3 regions of the Streptomyces sp. NPDC002994 genome follow, and region 1 is predicted to be linked to each of the others. Evidence: riboswitches for the same ligand, from Rfam matches in the RefSeq annotation. Region 1 holds a riboswitch; each other region holds the start of a gene.

Region 1 (7,345 bases):
ACCTGAAGCGCCCGGTTCTCTCCACGGCGTACGGCGATCAGCTGGCCTTCCTTGACCAGCTGCCGGACGCGCGTCACCTCGACACCGAGCATTTCGGCGATGTCGGGGAGGTGGAGCCAGGCGGGGACGAGAGCATCGATCTTTGCGTCAATCTCGGTCACGGGACAAGCGTGCCACCTGGGACTGACAGCCGGTAGTCGGGGCCAGCCGTCCGGGCCGAGGTGACCGCCTAAAGGGTGGCGGACTTGAGCGGGACGGCCGGATCCGCGGCCCGCTCCGGGTCCAGCCGGACGCCCGACGCGATCAACCTGCGGCCCTGCGCGAGGTCGCGCGGCCGAGCCACGGTGAGCAGTGCGACGAGCGCCCCTTCGCGCAGCCAGCACACCGTCCAGGCGGCCTCGGCCGGGTCGCCGCGCCACACCGTCGTGTCGGCGTGGGCGTGGTGGCCCGCGTATTGCACGAAGCGGCCGAACTGCTCGGACCAGAAGTACGGGACGGGGTCGTAGTCCTGCGGTGTCTCGCCGGGGCTGTTCGCCGCGACGATGTTCGCCGCGACCGTGCGCGGCCCCTGGAGCGCGTTGTCCCAGTGGTGGACGAGCAGGCGTTCGCCGTAGCGGGCGGAGGGGAAGGAGGCGCAGTCCCCGACGGCGTACACGTCGGGCTGCGAGGTGCGCAGGCGCGCGTCGGCGGTGACGGAGCCGTCCGGGCCGAGCGCGATGCCGGAACCGGCGAGCCAGGCCGTCGCGGGCCTGGCACCGATGCCGACGACCACCGCGCCGGCCGCGAGCCGCCTGCCGTCGGCGAGGACGACCGTGCCGGGTTCGATCGCCGCGACGAGCGCGCCGGTGAGCAGTTCGGCGCCGCTCTCGGCGTACCAGGCGGCCATGGGCGCGGCGACCTCGGCGGGCATGGTGCCGGCGAGCGGCCGGTCCGCCGCCTCGACGACGGTCACCGCACAGCCGGCCTCGCGGGCGGCCGTGGTGAACTCAGCGCCGATCCAGCCGGCCCCGACGACCACGATGTCGTGCTTCCGGTCGAGCACGGGCCGCAGCCGGGCGGCGTCGTCGAGGGTGCGCAGGAGATGCACTCCCTGGATGCCTTCGCTGCCGGGCAGCGTGATGGGCACCGCTCCGGTGGCGAGGACCAGTACGTCGTACGGAACCGGGCCCGAGGGAGTGTCGATTTCGTGCGCCCCGGGGCGTACGCCCGTCACTTCGCGCCCCAGGTGGAGTTCGACGCCGAGCGCTTCGAAGTCGACGTCGAAGGCCGACTCCTCGGCCGTGCCGAGGAGCACCGCCTTGGACAGCGGCGGCCTGTCGTACGGCTGATGCGGCTCGGCGCCGATCAGCGTGACGGAGCCGTTCCAGCCCTGCTCGCGCAGGGCCACAGCGGTCTGCACGCCGGCCATTCCCGCGCCGACGATGACGACGCGCCGCTCTGCTGTCTGCCTCTGCCTCTGGTCGCTCACCCGGTCACTGTAGGGCGGCGTGTCCCGCTGCTCTCAAGACCACGAAGGAGAGATCTCTGACACACCGTCACACGGGCGGGGACGGCAGCTCCTCGACGACGCTCGTCCCGCTGCCCTCCTGGGACTCCCACGCCCAGGTCTCCTCCAGGCGCAGGCGCCCGTCGGGGAGGGCGACGACGGTGGACGTGCAGTGGCCCGACGAGGTGGTGCCGTCCTGCTTCAGCTGTACGTACCGGAAGTCCAGCGCGTCGCCCTCGCGCGTGCCGACAAGATGGCCCTGTACGACGTCGCCGCCGGCGTAGTCCGCCCAGATCCGGCCGTCCTGCTGGTGATACGTGAATCGGGTCTGTGTGCCCACCTGACCGGGGGCCTGGTCGGCGACCGGCGAGAGGACGAGTCCGTCGAGCGAGCGGGCCACTGGAGTTGCTCCCTTACAGCGCGTCGGGGCCGGGCATTAGGGTGGCCACGGTAAAGCACTCGCGGGAGTCCGGGCGTACCGGGCTGAGAGGGAGGCTGGGCGGCCTCCGACCGTACGAACCTGATCCGGGTCATGCCGGCGAAGGGAGGGGCTGGACGCCCATGTCGCGTACATCGGATACATCCGACACATCAGACGTCCTCGTCATCGGGGGCGGAATCATCGGCCTGGTCACGGCCTGGCGGGCGGCGCAGCGGGGGTTGCGCGTCGCTGTGGCCGATCCGGAGCCGGGCGGCGGGGCCGCGTGGGTCGCAGCCGGAATGCTCGCCGCCGTCACCGAGCTGCATTACGGCGAGCAGACGCTGCTCGGGCTCAATCTCGCGTCCGCGGAGCGCTATCCGGCGTTCGTCGCCGAGCTGGAGGCGGCGAGCGGGCAGGACACCGGTTACCGCTCGTGCGGCACGCTCGCGGTCGCGCTCGACACGGACGACCGCGCCCATCTGCGCGAGCTCCACGGGCTGCAACGCCGTTCCGGCCTGGAGTCGGAGTGGCTCACGGGGCGCGAATGCCGCCGCCTGGAGCCGATGCTCGCGCCGGGCGTGCGCGGGGGCCTGCGCGTGGACGGCGACCATCAGGTCGATCCGAGGCGGCTCGCCGCTGCCCTCCTGGCGGCCTGCGAGCGGGCCGGAGTGGCATTCCACCGCTGCTGGGTGGATCGGCTCTCTGTCGTACGGGAACGGGCCTGTGGGGCCGTACTGGCCGACGGGACGGACCTCGCGGCCGGCCAGGTGGTGCTGGCGGCCGGAAGCCTCAGCGGCAGGCTCGCGGGCGTACCCGAGGAGGTGCTGCCGCCGGTACGGCCGGTGAAGGGGCAGGTGGTGCGGCTGGCCGTGCCACCGGCGTACGCACCCTTCCTGAGCCGGACGGTGCGTGCGGTGGTGCGGGGCAGTCACGTTTATCTCGTGCCGCGCGAGAACGGCGAGCTGGTCGTCGGCGCGACGAGCGAGGAACTCGGCTGGGACACGACGGTCACGGCGGGCGGCGTGTACGAGCTGCTGCGCGACGCGCACGAGCTGGTGCCCGGGATCACCGAGCTGCCCCTCACGGAGACCCGCGCGGGGCTGCGGCCCGGCTCCCCGGACAACGCGCCGCTGCTGGGGCCGACCGCACTTCCGGGGCTTCATCTGGCCACTGGGCACTACCGCAACGGGGTACTGCTCACGCCGGTCACGGGCGATGCGATGGCCGCTGTGCTGACGGGCGGGGAGCTGCCTGAAGAGGCACGTGCGTTCAGCCCGCTGCGTTTCGCGCCGACACCGTCCGCCTTGACCCCCGCCTCCGTACCGCAGGAGCAGCCCGCATGACCATCTCCGTGAACGGCGAGACCCGTGAGGTCGTCGCCGGTACGACGCTGGGCGCGCTCGTCGCGACCCTCACCAAGGCCCCTTCGGGGGTCGCCGCAGCCCTCAACGAAACCGTCGTACCGCGGGGGCAGTGGGATGCCACCGAGCTCGGCGACGGTGACCGTATCGAAGTCCTCACCGCAGTCCAGGGAGGCTGAACCATGGCCGACGACCTTCTGACCATCGGCGACACGACGTTCTCCTCACGTCTGATCATGGGAACGGGCGGGGCGCCGAGCCTCGACGTACTGGAACGTTCACTTGTCGCGTCCGGGACCGAGCTGACGACCGTCGCGATGCGGCGGCTCGATCCGACGGTCCAGGGATCGGTACTTTCCGTTCTGGAGAAGCTCGGAATACGTGTGCTGCCGAATACGGCGGGGTGCTTTACGGCGGGCGAGGCCGTGCTGACGGCTCGGCTGGCGCGGGAGGCGCTGGGGACGGACTGGGTGAAGCTGGAGGTCGTCGCCGACGAGCGGACGCTGCTGCCCGACCCGATCGAGCTGCTGGAGGCGGCGGAGACGCTGGTGGACGACGGCTTCACCGTGCTGCCGTACACGAACGACGATCCGGTGCTCGCGCGGAAGCTGGAGGACGTGGGGTGTGCGGCGATCATGCCGCTGGGGTCGCCGATCGGGTCGGGTCTTGGCATCCGTAACCCGCACAATTTCCAGCTGATCGTGGAGCACGCGCGCGTGCCGGTCGTTCTGGACGCGGGAGCGGGTACGGCGTCGGACGCGACGCTGGCGATGGAGCTGGGGTGCGCGGCGGTGATGCTGGCGTCGGCGGTTACGCGGGCGCAGGACCCGGTGCTGATGGCGGAGGCGATGCGGCACGGGGTGGAGGCGGGGCGGCTGGCGTATCGGGCCGGCCGGATTCCTCGGCGCCACTTCGCCGAGGCGTCGTCGCCTGCGGCGGGCATGGCGACCCTGGACCCGGAACGCCCGGCGTTCTGACCGGTCCCCGGCCAACCGCTGCGCGGGGCCGTGACTGGGGCGCTGCCCCAGACCCCGCTCCTCAAACGCCGGAGGGGCTGGATAGTGCCCGCGTTGCGGCGACCATCCAGCCCGTCCGGCGTTTGAGGACACGCCCGTAGGGCGTCAGGGGGCCTGGGGGGCTTGCCCCCCAGTTCGGGAAGGGGCGGGGTGGGGAACAGGGCCGCCGCAGGCGTCAGCCCGGCCGCTGTCACAGGCGCGCTGCAATACCGCCCCGACCTCACCGCACCGGCAAGACCTGTCAGCGGCGGCTCGTAGACTCCACTCCGTGGATACGACCCTCCAGGACCCGCTCGTCGGGCACGTGCTCGACGGCCGCTACCGCATCGACGCGCGCATCGCCGTCGGCGGCATGGCCACGGTCTACCGGGCCGTCGACACCCGCCTCGACCGCGTGCTCGCCCTCAAGGTGATGCACCCCACCCTCGCCGCCGACGCCTCCTTCGTGGACCGGTTCATCCGGGAGGCGAAGTCGGTCGCCCGCCTCGCGCACCCGAACGTGGTCGGCGTCTTCGACCAGGGCACGGACGGGTCGTACGTCTACCTCGCGATGGAGTACGTCGCCGGCTGCACCCTGCGCGACGTCCTGCGCGAGCGCGGCGCCCTCCAGCCCCGCGCCGCCCTCGACATCCTGGAGCCCGTACTGGCCGCGCTCGGCGCCGCGCACCGCGCCGGCTTCGTGCACCGGGACATGAAGCCCGAGAACGTCCTCATCGGGGACGACGGGCGCGTCAAGGTCGCCGACTTCGGTCTCGTACGGGCCGTGGACACCGTCACCAGCACCACCGGGTCCATCCTCGGCACCGTCTCCTACCTCGCGCCCGAGCAGATAGAGCACGGCACCGCCGACACCCGCGCCGACGTCTACGCCTGCGGTGTCGTGCTGTACGAGATGCTGACCGGTGCCAAACCGCACACCGGCGGCACCCCCGCGCAGGTGCTCTACCAGCACCTGCACGAGGACGTGCCCGCCCCGTCCGCCGTCGTGCCCGGACTCGCCGTCGAGCTCGACGAGCTGGTCGCGGGCGCCACCGCACGCAACCCCGAGATCCGTCCGTACGACGCCGTGGCGCTCCTCGCGCAGGCCAGGGAAGCGCGCGCCACGCTCAGCGACGAACAGCTCGACGCCGTGCCGCCGCAGGCCCACGCCCAGGCGCACAACGGCGCGGAGGACCGTACGAGTGTCATTCCGCGGGCGATCACCGCAAGGCACGGCGAAAGGCACGGGGACGGCAACAGCGACGCCGCCGGCCTCAATCGCACCAGCCGGCTCCAGATGCCCGCGCCGCCGCCCGCGCCTCTGCGCCGGGCCCTCCCGCCCCGGCGCGGCGTCCTCGCGGCCGTCGTCGCCGTCCTGCTGCTCCTCGGGGGCGGCACCGGCGTCTGGTACATCAACTCCGGGCAGTTCACCCGCGTCCCCTCGCTCCTCGGCCAGACCGAGAAGGAGGCCGCCAAGCGGCTGTCCGCCGCCGGTCTCGACGTGAAGAAGGTCGAGCGCAAGTACAGCGCGACGTACGAACGCGGCACGGTCATGAACAGCGACCCGGCCTCCCGCGCCCGTATACGCGACAACGGGTCGGTCACGCTGGTCGTCTCACGCGGCCCCGAGACCGTGAAGGTCCCCGACGTCGAGGGCCTGCCGCTGGCCAAGGCCAAGAGTGAACTCAAGAAGGCCGGTCTCGCGCCCGGCATCGTCACCAGGACGTTCAGCGAGGACGTCCCGCAGGGCTCTGTCGTCAGTACGGACCCGGCCGCCGGCACCGAGCGGCGCCCGGACTCCGCGATCGCCGTCGTCGTCAGCAAGGGCTCCCCCGTGGAGGTCCCCGACGTGACCGGCGAGAGCGTGCAGGACGCCACCTCCGCACTGGAGGAGGCCGGATTCACCGTGAAGGTCGCGCCCGGGCGCATCACCTCCCAGGAGGAGGCAGGATCCGTCGCCAGGCAGTCCGCCGCCGAGGGCGCGGAGCTCGCCGAGGGCGACACCATCACGCTGACGGTCTCCAAGGGACCGCGCATGATCCCCGTGCCCGATGTGGTCGGTGACGACGTCGACGACGCGAAGAGCACGCTCGAAGAAGCCGGCTTCGAGGTTGAGGTCGACCGCCCCTTCCTCTCCTTCAGCGACAAGATCGCGAGCCAGTCGGTCGAGGAGGGCGACGAGGCTCCGGAGGGCAGCACCATCACCATCAGGACCAAGGGCCTGTAGGGGACAGGGGTACAGGGCGACAGGGAGACAGGGGCCACGCACCGTCCTGGCATGCTTGACGGCGATGAGCAACGCACCTTTCCCCTCCCGAAACCCCGTCGGCGGCCACGTCCCGGTGGCCGGCGGCCTCGCCACCAACGGTCTCGCGTACGCCCGTGAAATGGGCGCCGAAGCCGTTCAGGTCTTCGTCGCCAACCCGCGCGGCTGGGCGACGCCCTCCGGAAACCCGGCCCAGGACGAGCTGTTCCGCGCGGCGTGCGCCGCCGAACGGATACCGGCGTACGTCCATGCCCCGTACCTGATCAACTTCGGCTCGCACACCGAGGCGACCGCCGAGAAGTCCGTGGAGTCGCTGCGGCACTCGCTGCGCCGCGGTCGCGAGATCGGCGCGCTGGGCGTGGTGGTGCACACCGGCTCGGCGACCGGCGGGCGGCCGCGCTCCGAGGCGCTCGCGCAGGTACGCACCCACCTGCTGCCACTGCTGGACGAGCTGACGCACGACGACGACCCGTTCCTGCTGCTCGAATCGACGGCGGGGCAGGGCTCTTCGCTGTGCTCGCGCACCTGGGACTTCGGCCCGTACTTCGAGGCGCTCGACGCGCACCCCAAGCTGGGCGTGTGCCTCGACACGTGCCACATCTACGCGGCGGGACACGATCTCGCGGAGCCCGGCGGGATGAAGCAGACGCTGGACCTGCTGGTGGACACGGTCGGCGAGGGCCGGCTCAAGCTGATCCACGCCAACGACTCCAAGGAAGGCGTCGGCGCCCACAAGGACCGGCACGAGAACATCGGCTCCGGACACATTGGCGAGGAGCCGTTCCGGGAGCTGTTCTCGCACCCGGCGACCGAGGG
Region 2 (7,345 bases), on a different contig from region 1:
CCCAAAGGTGTACGGCGGCGCGCGACGGTGGTGGAGGGGTCGATGACTCAGGGGGCCGGTCAGGGACCCGCAGTGCGGACGGCTACATTGCGGGACTTCCGCGTACCGCCGTACGCACAGGCCCCCGATCCCGCGCACACGAACGCTTTCGGGAACGCCTACGCGAGCCCGTACGAGAGCGCCTACGCCCCCGACGAGGAACCGGAGGGCTACACACCCACGCAGCGCGACCTCCCGGTGATCAGCCGCGGCGGCCCCGGCGACACGGTGCAGGTGAGCGTGCAGACCGAGCCCGAACCGCGGCCCGCCGCAGGTGAGGGCCTCGGCCCGCTCTTCGTCGTCGGCGACGTGCACGGCTATCTCGACGAGCTGTACGCCGCCCTCGCCGAACAGGGCCTCATCGACGCCGAGGGCCACTGGTCCGCGGGCAACGCCCGGCTGTGGTTCCTCGGCGACTTCACCGACCGCGGACCCGACGGCATCGGCGTCATCGACCTCGTGATGCGCCTGTCCGCCGAGGCCGCGGCCGCCGGCGGCTACTGCAAAGCCCTCATGGGCAACCACGAACTGCTGCTCATCGGCGCCAAACGGTTCGGCGACACGCCCGTCAACTCCGGGGCGGGCACGGCCACTTTCCAGGCCGCCTGGCTCCTCAACGGCGGCCAGAAGGCCGACATGGACCGGCTCCAGGACGTACACCTTCAGTGGATGTCGCGCCTCGACGCGGTCGCGCTGGAAGACGCGCATCTGCTGACCCACTCCGACACCACCGCCTACCTGGACTACGGCAGCACCATCGAGGACGTGAACGACACGGTCCACGCCATCCTCACCCGCAACGACGCCGACGAGTGCTGGGACGTCTTCCGCAAGTTCACCAAGCGCTTCGCCTTCCGTGACGAGGGCGGCGCCCAGGCGGTCCGCGAGCTCCTCGACGCGTACGGCGGCGAACGCATCGTCCATGGTCACAGCCCCATTCCCTACCTCCTCGGCGAGGTGGGCAATGAGAGCTCGGACGGCGGCGACGAGAATTCCGGGCCGGTCGTGGAAGGCCCTCACGTGTACGCCGACGGACTCGCCATCGCCATGGACGGCGGCGTGACCATGGCCGGAAAGCTGCTGGTCGTCCAACTGCCCCTGCATAACTGAACTTCGCCGGGGAAGGCGCGGCCATATACATTCCGCACTTACCACTGGGCCCTATTTCCGGAAACCCCCTGTCACCCCGTGCCGTAGGCGCTCTACCATCGGCTTATCCGTAGCAGGCTCTCCTCCGTTTCCGCCCAATTACCCGCCCGAAGCGGGTTGTCCGGCCCTACGGAGCATCGGGGGATGCACATGAACAGCAGCGCTCCGCACCTGCTGGCCGAGGACCGCCCGGAATACGAACGCGTCCTCGACGAGGCACTGCGCACTGCTCACGACCGCCCGGAACTGGCCGCCGTCGGGCAGCGGCTCAACACGGAACAACTGCGCACCATGGCAATGAACGCCAGTGCGATCGTCGCGGCGGCCGCGGCCGCCGAGTACGACCACTACGTAAAGGTCCGCGAGGAAGGGCGCACACCCACCGCGGCGGCCGCCCACACCGGCTCCGTCCTCGCCATGGGCGACGCCACCGAGACCACGGGGGCGGGCGCCGTCGCCGTCGTCGCCGTGCTGACACCCGTACTGGCGGGCACCGCGGCGGCGATCTTCCTGCTCGTCGGGTACCTCCTCAAGATGCTCACGCCCGAGCCCGCCTTCGCCCAGACGCTCCTGACGGCAGGCTGGATCTTCGGGGCGCTCACGGCGGCGGGCATCCTGGTCGCCGCCGTCGGACTGCTGCTGACAGCTCTGCGCAACGGTTCGACGGCGTTCTCCGACGGACGCGGAAGCGAGCGTACGCAGGAGGTCGACCGGGCCAGGGAAGCCTGGCGCCACGCCCTGCTGGAGCGGGGCGTCGTACCGTTCCTGCGGGACGCCCTGGCCGACCCCGGTACGCCCCCGGCCGCCCCGGCGCCGCGCCGGCCCGCCGGCCGCATCCCCGACCTGGGGTACTCGCGGCCCAACTACAGCAGCCCCGGCCCGGACGGCGGCACCACACCGGGGCCGCGCCCGAGCTTCTCCAGCCCGGACTTCTCCAGCCCCGACTTCGGCGGCCCCGACCACAAACCGGAGTAACCCCAACAACTCCTACAGCCGACGGACCACCTGCGCCTCGGCGCGTTCCACCGAAGCACGCCCGTGGACGTGCACCAGCGCCAGGTGGAACAGCGCGGGAGCCAGGGGCGCCCACCGGTGGATCCGGTCCGTACGCAGGAGATACCTGGACACGTCCGCCGGGCGGAAGGGGACGAACTCCGTCGTCTGGTGTTCCCACCGGTCGGCGACGCCTCTGCTCATGCGCGCCTGCACGCCCTCGCGGGTCAACGTCTTCAGGCGCGCGTAGAAGTGGGCGCTCCAGTGGCGCTTGTCGACGTCCAGCACGAAGGCCAGCAGAGCGAGGGTGTACTCGGGCGGCTCCAGGGAGAGTTCCTCGCGCATACCGCGCCGGGCGACGGCGTACAGGTCCGGCGCGTTGCGGCCGGAGGAGTCGATGTGCCGGGACAGGCCCTCGTTCACCGAGGAGTTCCACACCCCGGGCGCCATGCGCACCCGTTCGCTTCGCTGACTGACCACCAGCATGTCGTCGGCGGTCACCACGGCGACGTTCACCGCGAAGCTGCACTGCAGGAAGGCCGGGGCGTCCAGCGGGCGGTCCGGGTCGAGGTACTGGGACCGCGGAGTGCCGCCGTTGGGCAGCCGGCGGTCGAGCTGCTGAGCGGCCAGGAACGTGTAGTAGTCCGTGGGCCGCAGCCTCAGGTGGACCTCGGGGTGCTCGTCGAGAGCGCTCCGCGAGATGTCGAACGCCTCGACGGCGTAACGAGGACCGTTCCATACGGGCGTCCGGCCCCCGGCCTGGAGCTGCGCGCTCTCGGCCTCGATCTCGTCACGCCACGGGGCCATTTCCGGCGGAAGGGCCACTTCATCGTCCAGAACCTGAATGTGGATGGCATCGGCCATGATCGTGGATTCACCGTCACCCTCCACGATCAGGGCGCAGGTGTGGAGCGGCCCCAGAGCGAAGGAGGTCCACGCACGGCTGGGCTCCCCGCGCGAGCGCAGGCTGCGGACCGCACTCGACGAGCGCCTGCGGACCCTGAACCAGGCGTCCTGCAAAGGCTGCTGAAACAGCGTGGCGAACACCATGCCCAGCAGGGCGCCCACCACACCATTGGCCACGTCGATTCCACCCATGGTGAGGAGCGTAGGCAGAACGATCAAGAGGCGGGTGGCTCTTGCCTGTTCCGTTACCCCACGGCCGATGGGCCCCCGCCTTACGGCAGGCAGGGGCCCCTCAGCGGCTCAGTCCGCGATCGGGAGGTACACCCGGTTGCCGGCGGCGGCGAACTCCTTGGACTTCTCCGCCATGCCCGCCTCGATCTCGTCCTGCGTGCCGCCGTGCTCACGCCGGATGTCCTGGCTGATCTTCATCGAGCAGAACTTCGGCCCGCACATCGAGCAGAAGTGCGCCGTCTTCGCCGGCTCGGCGGGCAGCGTCTCGTCGTGGAACGCCCGCGCCGTGTCCGGGTCCAGGGCCAGGTTGAACTGGTCCTCCCAGCGGAACTCGAAGCGGGCGTCCGACAGCGCGTCGTCCCACTCCTGCGCCCCCGGGTGCCCCTTGGCGAGATCCGCGGCATGCGCCGCGATCTTGTAAGTGATGACGCCGGTCTTCACGTCGTCACGGTTGGGCAGACCCAGGTGCTCCTTGGGCGTCACGTAGCAGAGCATGGCCGTGCCCCACCACGCGATCATCGCCGCCCCGATGCCGGAGGTGATGTGGTCATACGCCGGGGCCACGTCCGTAGTGAGCGGGCCGAGCGTATAGAAGGGGGCCTCCTCGCAGATTTCCTGCTGGAGGTCGATGTTCTCCTTGATCTTGTGCATCGGGACGTGACCCGGACCCTCGATCATCGTCTGCACGTGATGACGCTTGGCGATCGTGTTGAGTTCCCCGAGGGTCCGAAGCTCCGCGAACTGCGCCTCGTCGTTGGCGTCCGCGATCGAACCGGGCCGCAGACCGTCGCCGAGCGAGTACGTCACGTCGTACGCCGCGAGGATGTCGCACAGCTCCTCGAAGTTCTCGTACAGGAACGACTCCTTGTGGTGCGCCAGGCACCACGCGGCCATGATCGAACCGCCGCGCGAGACGATGCCGGTCTTGCGGCGGGCCGTCAGCGGAACGTACGCCAGCCGCACGCCGGCGTGGACCGTCATGTAGTCGACGCCCTGCTCGGCCTGCTCGATGACCGTGTCCTTGTAGACCTCCCAGGTCAGCTCCTCCGCCTTGCCGTCGACCTTCTCCAGGGCCTGGTACAGCGGCACGGTGCCGATCGGCACGGGAGCGTTGCGCAGGATCCACTCGCGAGTGGTGTGGATGTTGCGGCCGGTCGACAGGTCCATGACCGTGTCGGCGCCCCACTTCGTCGCCCACGTCATCTTGTCCACCTCCTCCTCGATGGAGGAAGTGACCGCCGAGTTGCCGATGTTGGCGTTGACCTTCACCAGGAACCGCTTGCCGATGATCATCGGCTCGATCTCCGGGTGATTGACGTTCGCCGGCAGGACCGCCCGGCCCGCCGCGATCTCTTCCCGTACGACCTCGGGGGAGACGTTCTCGCGGATCGCCACGTACTCCATCTCGGGCGTGACGTCCCCGCGGCGCGCGTACGCCAGCTGCGTGACGGCCTGCCCGTCGCGGCTCCGGCGCGGCAGGCGAGGCCGGCCCGGGAAGACCGCGTCGAGGTTCCTGAGGCCCCCGCGCGGTGAGGTGTGCTTGATCCCGTCGTCCTCGGGACGGACCGGACGGCCCGCGTACTCCTCGGTGTCGCCGCGGCCGATGATCCAGTTCTCGCGCAACGGCGCGAGTCCCCGGCGTACGTCCGTCTCGATGGTCGGGTCGGTGTACGGGCCGGACGTGTCGTACAGCGTCACGTCCTTCCCGTTGGTGAGGTGCACCTGCCGGACCGGCACGCGAAGATCCGACCGTGAGCCCTCGGGCCCCGAGACGTATCCCTTGTGCCAGCCCGGCTTGCGCCCGTCCTGGCTGGTGGCAGGCGTGTGTGCATCCGCTGTGGTCATGAGACCTACTCCCTACGCCGGCATTACCCGGTAACAGGTTCGGCGGTCGACGCAGCGGCTTTCGTACGGATTTACGTACGAAGGTCAGCGCCCTCTCAGCCCGGTGCTCCGAGCTCCCGCGTGTGCAAAGGTGCCCCCACGCTAGCGTCCCTTCTGGCGCGCTGAACAGAGGGCCCCCTCCGTTCTTGCGATGATCGGTCGGTGACGTCCCCACAGCCAACGCCCGAAATCCACGGCCACACCCACAGCCACGGGCCCGCCGCGCCCGTCTCCAAGCACCTGCGCAAGGTCATCGCGGCGGTGCTGATCCCATTCGCCACGGCCGTTTTCATCGGCCTCGTCGTGCTCTGGCCGGGCGGCGCGCCCGGACACGAGCGCACCGGTGTCGGTTTCGACCGGCAGACCGTGTCGGGCAAGGTGACGGCCGTCCAGCAGGTCGACTGCAAGGACGTGAACGCCGCCCAGGTGCCACCGACCGGCGACACCTCCACCCCGTCCGGCCGCGAAGCCCAGCAGGCCCAGCAGGGCACCTGCGAGAGAGCGACGATCGAGGTCACGTCCGGCAAGGACAAGGGCCGTACCTTCACCGAGATCGTCCAGCCCGACGCGCCCAGGCAGCTGAACCAGGGGCAGGGCGTGGTGGTGGCGTACGCCCCCGACGCGCCCCGCGACCTCCAGTACTCGGTGACCGACGTCGACCGCGGGATCCCCATGGCCCTGCTGGCCGGGATCTTCGCCCTCGCGGTGATCGTCGTCGGCCGCATGAAGGGCCTGATGGCGCTGATCGCGCTCGCCGTGTCCTTCGCGATCCTGACGCTCTTCATCCTCCCCGCCATCCTCCAGGGCTCGAACCCGCTGATCGTCGCGGTCGTCGGAGCGAGCGCCATCATGCTCATCGCGCTGTACGCCTGCCACGGCCTGACCGCCCGTACGTCCGTCGCCGTCGTCGGCACGCTCATCTCACTGCTGCTGATCGGGCTGCTCGGCTCGCTCTTCATCGGCTGGGCGTTCCTGAGCGGCAACACGGACGACAACACCGGGCTCATCCACGGCCTCTACCCGGACATCGACATGAGCGGCCTGCTGCTCGCGGGCGTCATCATCGGCTCCCTCGGCGTGCTCGACGACGTGACCGTCACCCAGACGTCGGCGGTCTGGGAACTCCACCAGGCCGACCCGTCCATGGGCCCCCGCGCCCTCTACCGGGCCGGTATCCGCATCGGGCGCGACCACATCGCGTCTGTCGTCAACACCCTCGTGCTGGCGTACGCGGGCGCCGCGCTGCCCCTGCTGCTGCTCTTCTCGATCGCGCAGAGCAGTGTCGGTACGGTCGCCAACAGCGAGCTGGTCGCGGAGGAGATCGTACGGACCCTGGTCGGCTCGATCGGCCTGGTCGCCTCGGTGCCGGTGACCACCGCGCTCGCGGCGCTGGTCGTTTCGGCCGACCGTCCGGGCTCCGGCGAGGCCGCTGCGGCGTCCCCGGCACGCGGCACCGGCGGCGGGGGACGACGCCGCAAGCGCTGACCGCCCGCCCAGGGGTGCTCAGCCGGCGTTCTGCTCCTCGGCGAGGATCCGGTCGAGCGCTTCCTCGACGTCCCCGCACAAGCCCGCGAGGCCGCACTCCTGCCCCAGCGGCACGAGCCTGTCCGTACGGTCGAGGAACGCCGCCAGCGGGGCGGTGCTCGCACTGAACAGCGCACCCTCACCGGCGACCTGAAGCCGGATGTGAACATCCACGAGCTCATCAGGATCGGTTGGCTCGATGTGCACATCACCCTCGCCGCACGGCCCGGCGAGACCGTCGAAAAGCAGCTCCCGGCCGAACGCCCACGTCACGGGGTCGTCGCCGGGGAGGTGGAACGTCATCCGGACCGCGTACGGATCCCTGACCGCGTACTGAAGCTCCACCGGGATCCGGAAGGAAAGCTCCTCCGAGACAAGGAAGTTCATCATGACCTGTGCCTGAACCGACTCGCGCATTCGCCCATCGTGCTTGAACCACCGACCGAGGCACAAGGAGTGATATTTCAGATACTGATAGAGAACGCGAACGAGCTGATCAGCCCGCCCACCCCACCGCGCAGTTGGTCAACCGCGGGCAGCAGCCGCCGCTCCTGTTCGACGGGCAGAGAAATGGCCATCGCCGCGGCCGTCGATCCGACCGTGATCGGAATGGCCGCAC
Region 3 (7,345 bases), on a different contig from region 1:
CCCCGCGACGACCCGCAGCAGCGTGGACTTCCCGCTGCCGCTCGGCCCGAGCACGCACACGATCTCGTGGTCGGCGACCTCCAGGTCCACGGAGTCGAGCACCGCCCGCTTCCCGAACCGTACGGTCGCCCCGTCCAGCCGCAACATCAGAACTCCCCGGATCCGGAACGGTCGGGCCGAACACGCTCAAGAACCAACAACGCCACCGCGCACACCACCATCAAAATCGTGCTGAGGGCCATCGCCTGCCCGTAGTTGAGGTCCCCCGCCCGCCCCAGCAGCCGCGCCACCGCCACCGGCAGCGTCGGATTGTCGGGCCGCGCGATGAACACGGTCGCCCCGAATTCGCCCAGCGATACGGCGAAGGCGAACCCGGCGGCGACGAGCAGCGCCCGCCGCACCATCGGCAGGTCGACCTCCCGCCACGCCCGCAGCGGCGAGGCCCCGAGCACCGCCGCCGCCTCGCGCAGCCGCGCGTCGACCGCCCGCAGTACTGGCAGCATCGTCCGTACGACGAACGGCACACCCACCAGCGCCTGAGCCAGCGGCACCAGAATCCACGACGTACGCAGATCCAGCGGCGGCCGGTCGAGCGTGATGAGGAAACCGAAGCCCACCGTCACCGCCGACACCCCCAGCGGCAGCATCAGCAGCGCGTCGAAACCGCGCACCAGCCGCCCCGCCCGCCGGGTCAGGGCCGCCGCCGCGAGCCCGCCGACGACCAGCGCGATGGCGGTGGCCACCACGGCGTACTGGAGCGAATTCCACACCGCCTCCAGCGGCGGTACGAGGAACGTGCCCCCGCTCGCGGCCGCCGACTGAAGCGCCCGGTAGTACCCGAACCCGTACCCGTCCGGCCCGTCCACCGACCGCTCGACGAGCACCCCGAGCGGCACCAGAATCAGGAGCACCACCGTCGCGAGCACTCCCCCCAGCAGCGCCCACTGCCCGGCCCCGCGCGGCGGCCGCGAGGTCCGCGCCGCGTCGACCAGCTTCAGCGCGCTCTCCCTGCGCCGAACGGTCCACGCGTGTACGGCGAGGATCGCGCCCACCGCCGCGAACTGCACCAGCGTGAGCACGGCAGCGGTCGGCAGGTCCAGGAACTGCGCGGTCTGCCTGTAGATCTCCACCTCGAGGGTGGAGTAGGCGGGCCCGCCGAGGATCTGCACGACGCCGAAGGAGGTGAACGTAAACAGGAAGACCATCAGCGCCGCGGCCGCGACGGCCGGCACGAGCGCCGGCAGCGTCACCCGCCGCCACGCGGCGAACCGCCCCGCGCCGAGCACCCGAGCGGCCTCTTCCTGACGCGGGTCGAGCTGTGACCACAGGCCGCCCACGGTCCGTACGACCACCGCGTAGTTGAAGAAGACGTGCGCGAGCAGGATCGCCCACACGGTGGTGTCGAGCCGTACGCCCCACAGCTCGTCCAGCAGCCCGCCCCGCCCGAGCAGCGCGAGGAACGCGGTCCCGACGACGACGGTCGGCAGCACGAACGGCACAGTGATCACGGCGCGCAGCAGCTGCTTGCCGGGGAAGTCGAGCCGGGCGAAGACGTACGCAGCGGGAAGCGCGATCAGCAGAGTCAGCCCGGTCGAGGCGAGAGCCTGCCAGGTCGTGAACCACAGAACATCCGCGATGTGCGGATCGGCGAGCACCTCACCGATCCGGCCGAGCTGCCAGACGCCGTCCACCTTGAGCCCGCGGCCGACGATCGCGGCCACGGGGTAGGCGAAGAAGGCCGCGAAGAACGCGACGGGCACGGTCAGGAGACCGAACCGCACCGCGCTCCCGCGCACGTCTCTGGTCGCCTTCGCCTTCGCCTTGATTACTTCAGGACGAGCGAGGACCACGACTTGACCCACTGCTCACGGTTGTCGGCGATCTTGTCCGGGGCCACGGTCTGCGGCTTGTCGACGACCACGCCGTGCTTCGTGAACAGCTCGGGCAGCTTCGCGTCCTTGACCACCGGGTTCACGAACATGTTCAGCGGCATGTCCTCCTGGAACTTCTGCCCGATGAGGAAGTCGATGAGCGCCTTGCCGCCCTCCTCGTTCTTCGCCCCGGTCAGCAGTCCGGCGAACTCGGTCTGCCGGAAGCAGGTGCCGGTCGCGACGCCGGTCGGCGCCTCCTTGGGCTGCGGCTCGGCGTACAGCACCTCGACGGGCGGGCTGGAGGCGTACGAGACGACGAGCGGCCGGTCGGCCTTGGCCTTCTTACCGCCGGCAGACCCCGAGAACTCCTCGTTGTACGCCTGCTCCCAGCCGTCGACGACCTTGACGCCATTCGCCCTGAGCTTCTTCCAGTAACCCTGCCAGCCGTCGTCGCCGTACTGCCCGACCGTGCCGAGCAGGAAGCCGAGGCCGGGCGACGAGGTCGCGGCGTTCTCGGTGACGAGGAGGTTCTTGTACGCCGGCTTGATCAGGTCGTCGAAGGACTTCGGCGGCGCGAGCTTCTTGTCGGCGAAGTACTTCTTGTCGTAGTTGACGCAGATGTCGCCGGTGTCGACAGGCGTGACCCGGTGCTTTCCACTGTCGAGCTGAACATCTTCCGGTACCCCGTCGAGCCCCTTGGCCTCGTACGGCGTGAAGATTCCGTTGTCCAGCGCCCGCGACAGCAGCGTGTTGTCGACGCCGAAGAAGACGTCGCCGCGCGGTGAGCCCTTGGTCAGGATCTCCTGGTTGAGGGCGGCGCCTGCGTCCCCGCTCTTGAGAACCTTGACCGTGTAGCCGGTCTCCTTGGTGAACGCCTTCAGTACGGCGTCGGAGGCGTTGAAGGAGTCGTGGCTGACGAGCGTCACGGTCTTGGACTTCTGCTGCCCGTCGCCGGACCCGGAGTCGTCCTTGCCGCCCCCGCATGCGGCGAGCGTAGAGACGCCGAGGGCCGCGGCCAGAGCCGTGACCGCGAACTTCTTGGTGGTGCTCACTGAATTCCTCCTGGGATGGCACATCCAGGAAGAGACGCGGCCCTGCCCGCAGAAAACGGGCAGGGCGCAACAGCTCGAGTAGCGACCGAACTTCCTACCCAGAATGACCTGGGCAAGGTTCAGAGGGTCTGCGGCGTACCGCACTCTCAGCGCTGTGGCGCTCCCCTGTCGGAATATGTAAATGTGCGGCCCACGTTACACGGGCCCCTCACCGGCCTATCGCTCGGTGGCCGCCAGCTGTCCGCACGCTCCGTCGATCTCCTGGCCACGGGTGTCCCGTACGGTCACGGGCACGCCATGGGCTGCGATCGCCTCGACGAACGCCTTCTCGTCCTCGGGACGGGACGCGGTCCACTTCGAGCCCGGGGTCGGGTTGAGCGGGATCAGGTTGACGTGCACCCGCTTGCCCTTGAGGAGGCGGCCCAGCAGGTCACCGCGCCACGCCTGGTCGTTGATGTCGCGAATCATGGCGTACTCGATGGAGCTACGGCGGCCGGACTTCTCGGCGTACTCCCATGCCGCGTCCAGGACCTCACGCACCTTCCAGCGCGTGTTGACCGGCACGAGGGTGTCGCGCAGCTCGTCGTCGGGCGCGTGCAGCGAGACGGCGAGGCGGCACTTGAAGCCCTCGTCGGCGAACCGCAGCATCGCGGGCACCAGGCCCACGGTCGACACGGTGATGCCGCGCTGCGACAGCCCGAGCCCGTCCGGCTCCGGGTCGGTCAGCCGGCGGATCGCACCGACCACACGCTTGTAATTGGCGAGCGGCTCACCCATGCCCATGAAGACGATGTTGGACAGCCGCGCGGGGCCGCCGGGAACCTCACCGTCGCGCAGCGCGCGCATGCCGTCGACAATCTGGTGCACGATCTCGGCGGTCGACAGATTGCGGTCGAGACCGGCCTGCCCGGTGGCACAGAACGGACAGTTCATGCCGCACCCGGCCTGGGACGAGATGCACATCGTGACCCGGTCCGGATAGCGCATCAGGACGGACTCGACGAGCGTCCCGTCGTGCATCTTCCACAGGGTCTTGCGGGTGGTGTCGTCGTCACAGCTGACATGCCGCAGCACGGTCATCAGCTCGGGCAGCAGCTCCGCCTGGAGCTTCTCGCGCGCGCCGGCGGGGATGTCGGTCCACTCCGCCGGGTCGTGCGCGTACCGCGCGAAGTAGTGCTGCGAAAGCTGCTTGGCGCGGAACGGCTTCTCACCGATCGCGGCCACGGCCTCGCGGCGCTCGGCGGGCGTGAGGTCGGCGAGGTGCCGCGGCGGCTTCTTGGCTCCGCGCGGCGCGACGAAAGTGAGTTCTCCAGGTACAGGCATGGTCTTACCAGTGTCGCAGACATACAGAAAGGGTCCGTCGCCCTGTGGACGACGGACCCTTGACAGCGAAAACCCAAGCTCAGCCCGTACCGACGAAGATCACCAGCAGCAGCCAGACCACCGGAGCGGTCGGCAGCAGCGAATCCAGCCGGTCCATGATTCCGCCGTGGCCCGGCAGCAGCGTGCCCATGTCCTTGATGCCGAGATCGCGCTTGATCATGGACTCGCCGAGGTCACCGAGCGTCGCACTCGCGGCCACCACGAAACCGATCACGAGTCCCTGCCACCAGGTCCCGTCGTGCACGAGGAACTCCATGCACACCGCGCCCGCCGCCATCGCGAAGGCAACCGCGCCGCCCAGCCCTTCCCGGGTCTTCCCGGGACTGATCCGCGGCGCGAGCTTGTGCTTGCCGAAGCGCCAGCCCACGGCGTACGCCCCGGTGTCGCTGACCACCGTCAGCAGCAGGAAGGTGAGCACCCGCTGCGCACCGTCGTCGGCCGCCAGCATCATCGCGACGAAGGTCGCCAGGAACGGCACGTAGAACGCCGCGAAGACGCCCGCCGTAACGTCCTTGAGGTAGCCCTCGGGCGACTCGGTCATCCGCCAGACCAGCACCGCGAGCGCGGTGAGCGCCATGGCGACCCACGCGCCCTCCGCGCCCCTGACGTACCCGGCCACGATCATCGCCGCGCCGCCGACCGCGAGCGGCACCAGCGGAGCCTTGATCCCCTTGCGCTCTTCCAGCCGCGAAGTCAGCTCCCACAGCCCGACCACCACGGCGACCGTTATCACGCCGACGAAAGCGGCTTTCCAGATGAACAGCGACGCGACGATCACCACGCCGAGTCCCGCGCCCACCCCTATGGCGGCACGCAGATCACGCCCCGCACGCTTCTTCTGCGGGGGCTGCGGCGGGGTGGGCATGGGCTCCTCGGGCGGCACGATGGGCATGGGGCGAGTCTGCTCGGCCTGCTGCGCATCGTAGGCGGGACCCGCCGGGGCAGGCCCCTGGTCGGAGGGTCCCCACGCAGCGGCGTGGCCGCCGCGCGCCGGGGCCCCCCAGGAAGAGTCGTTCATCAGACCTCGAGCAGCTCGGCTTCCTTGTGCTTCAGCAGCTCGTCCACCTGCGCGGCGTACTTCGCGGTGGTGTCGTCGAGCTCCTTCTCGGCACGGCGGACCTCGTCCTCGCCGGACTCCTTGTCCTTGACGAGCTTGTCGAGGGTCTCCTTGGCCTTGCGGCGGACGGCGCGGATCGAGATCTTGGAGTCCTCGGCCTTGGTCTTGGCGACCTTGATGAACTCCTTGCGGCGGTCCTGCGTCAGCTCGGGGAACGTCACCCGGATGATGTTGCCATCGTTGCTGGGGTTGACGCCCAGGTCGGAGTCGCGGATCGCCTGCTCGATGTTGCGCAGCGCGCTCTTGTCGAACGGCGTCACGATCGCCATCCGCGGCTCGGGGACCGAGAACGAGGCGAGCTGGTTGATCGGCGTCAGCGCACCGTAGTAGTCGGCCACGATCTTGTTGAACATCGCCGGGTGCGCACGGCCGGTGCGGATCGCGGCGAAGTCCTCCTTGGCCACCACGACGGCCTTCTCCATTTTCTCCTCGGCCTCGAGGAGGATTTCTTCGATCACCACTGCTCCTGCATGTCTTGAGTGGGCCCGGAACTCAGCATTCAGGCCCGGCGTAACCCGCGTCTTGTCCTGCACGGTGTCCGACCGCCAGGGCTTTGTCTATCCCCTCACAGGGCGCTTCGGATCAGCTCCGGGTGCCCTGCGCGCTCACGAGGGTGCCGATCTTCTCACCCTTGACGGCGCGCGCGATATTGCCCTCGGCCAGCAGCTCGAAGACAAGGATCGGAAGCGCGTTGTCGCGGCAGAGGGTAATGGCAGTGGCGTCGGCGACCTTGAGGTCGCGGGCGAGCACCTCGCCGTACTCCAGCGCGTCGAACTTCACCGCGTCCGGGTTCTTCTTGGGGTCGGAGTCGTAGACGCCGTCCACACCGTTCTTGCCCATGAGCAGGGCCTCGGCGTCGATCTCCAGGGCGCGTTGCGCCGCGGTGGTGTCCGTGGAGAAGTAGGGCATGCCCATACCGGCGCCGAAGATGACGACGCGGCCCTTCTCCAGGTGGCGTACGGCGCGCAGCGGGATGTACGGCTCCGCGACCTGGCCCATGGTGATGGCGGTCTGGACGCGGGAGTCGATGCCCTCCTTCTCCAGGAAGTCCTGGAGGGCGAGGCAGTTCATGACCGTACCGAGCATGCCCATGTAGTCCGAGCGCGCCCGGTCCATGCCGCGCTGCTGGAGCTCGGCACCACGGAAGAAGTTGCCGCCGCCGATGACGACGGCGATCTCGGCGCCGTCGCGTACGACCGCGGCGATCTCACGCGCCATCTTGTGCACGACGTCGGGATCGACGCCGAGCCCTCCACCGCCGGCGAACGCCTCACCGGACAGCTTCAGCATGAAGCGGCCGACCTTTTTGCCGTTGTCGATCTTGTCGTCGGCAGACTGTTTGGCGTCCGCGCCCTGTTTCATGGAGATCTCCTCGTGCACATACGAAGAAGGCCATTGCCGGTGGATCCTCGCGGTTCCCTCACGGCAATGGCCTCCTCGTCAGATCTGCGGTCGTCCGGCGCGCACGCGGACGACTGCGTCAGACCCTATCGGGGTCTTGGGTCGATCGCGTACGGACTCAGCCGCCGACGCGGATGCGCGAGAAGCGCTTCAGCGTGACGCCGGCCTCGTCCAGAACCTTCTGGACGGACTTCTTGTTGTCCTTGGCGAACGGCTGCTCCAGCACGACGACGTCCTTGAAGAAACCGTTGACACGGCCTTCGACGATCTTCGGCAGAGCCGCCTCGGGCTTGCCCTCCTCGCGGGAGGTGGCCTCGGCGACGCGACGCTCGTTCTCGACCGTCTCGGCCGGGACCTCGTCGCGGTTCAGGTACTTCGGCGAGAACGCGGTGATGTGCTGAGCGACATCCTTCGCGATCTCGGCATTTTCCTTGTCCAGCTCGACGAGCACGCCGACCTGCGGCGGGAGGTCGGGCATGGTGCGGTGCATGTACGCGGCAACGTAACCGCCGGTGAACTGC

Evidence for each region. A riboswitch is a leader RNA that binds a small molecule or an ion and turns the genes downstream of it on or off. The one in region 1 is predicted to bind thiamine pyrophosphate.
Region 2: linked by a shared signal. The riboswitch ahead of thiC (phosphomethylpyrimidine synthase ThiC) and the one ahead of thiO (glycine oxidase ThiO) in region 1 are both predicted to bind thiamine pyrophosphate.
Region 3: linked by a shared signal. The riboswitch ahead of ABZX79_RS18065 (thiamine ABC transporter substrate-binding protein) and the one ahead of thiO (glycine oxidase ThiO) in region 1 are both predicted to bind thiamine pyrophosphate.

The regions. Positions count from the first base shown of each region.
Region 1 covers NZ_JBEXNQ010000034.1:47,065-54,409, reverse strand. Annotated here, with positions in the region: gene ABZX79_RS32965 (Rv2175c family DNA-binding protein) at 1-161, opposite strand, end outside; gene ABZX79_RS32960 (FAD-dependent oxidoreductase) at 230-1,468, opposite strand; gene ABZX79_RS32955 (hypothetical protein) at 1,536-1,886, opposite strand; TPP riboswitch at 1,938-2,050, shown strand; gene thiO (glycine oxidase ThiO) at 2,048-3,250, shown strand; gene thiS (sulfur carrier protein ThiS) at 3,247-3,447, shown strand; gene ABZX79_RS32940 (thiazole synthase) at 3,451-4,245, shown strand; gene pknB (Stk1 family PASTA domain-containing Ser/Thr kinase) at 4,553-6,490, shown strand; gene ABZX79_RS32930 (deoxyribonuclease IV) at 6,555-7,345, shown strand, end outside.
Region 2 covers NZ_JBEXNQ010000009.1:29,894-37,238, reverse strand. Annotated here, with positions in the region: gene ABZX79_RS13965 (metallophosphoesterase) at 43-1,149, shown strand; gene ABZX79_RS13960 (hypothetical protein) at 1,333-2,163, shown strand; gene ABZX79_RS13955 (hypothetical protein) at 2,176-3,279, opposite strand; gene thiC (phosphomethylpyrimidine synthase ThiC) at 3,388-5,163, opposite strand; TPP riboswitch at 5,156-5,293, opposite strand; gene ABZX79_RS13945 (YibE/F family protein) at 5,365-6,687, shown strand; gene ABZX79_RS13940 (SsgA family sporulation/cell division regulator) at 6,706-7,143, opposite strand; gene ABZX79_RS13935 (helix-turn-helix domain-containing protein) at 7,191-7,345, opposite strand, start outside.
Region 3 covers NZ_JBEXNQ010000012.1:124,866-132,210, forward strand. Annotated here, with positions in the region: gene ABZX79_RS18055 (ABC transporter ATP-binding protein) at 1-147, opposite strand, end outside; gene ABZX79_RS18060 (iron ABC transporter permease) at 147-1,781, opposite strand; gene ABZX79_RS18065 (thiamine ABC transporter substrate-binding protein) at 1,826-2,923, opposite strand; TPP riboswitch at 2,997-3,100, opposite strand; gene rlmN (23S rRNA (adenine(2503)-C(2))-methyltransferase RlmN) at 3,140-4,246, opposite strand; gene ABZX79_RS18075 (phosphatidate cytidylyltransferase) at 4,326-5,324, opposite strand; gene frr (ribosome recycling factor) at 5,324-5,881, opposite strand; gene pyrH (UMP kinase) at 6,006-6,785, opposite strand; gene tsf (translation elongation factor Ts) at 6,943-7,345, opposite strand, start outside.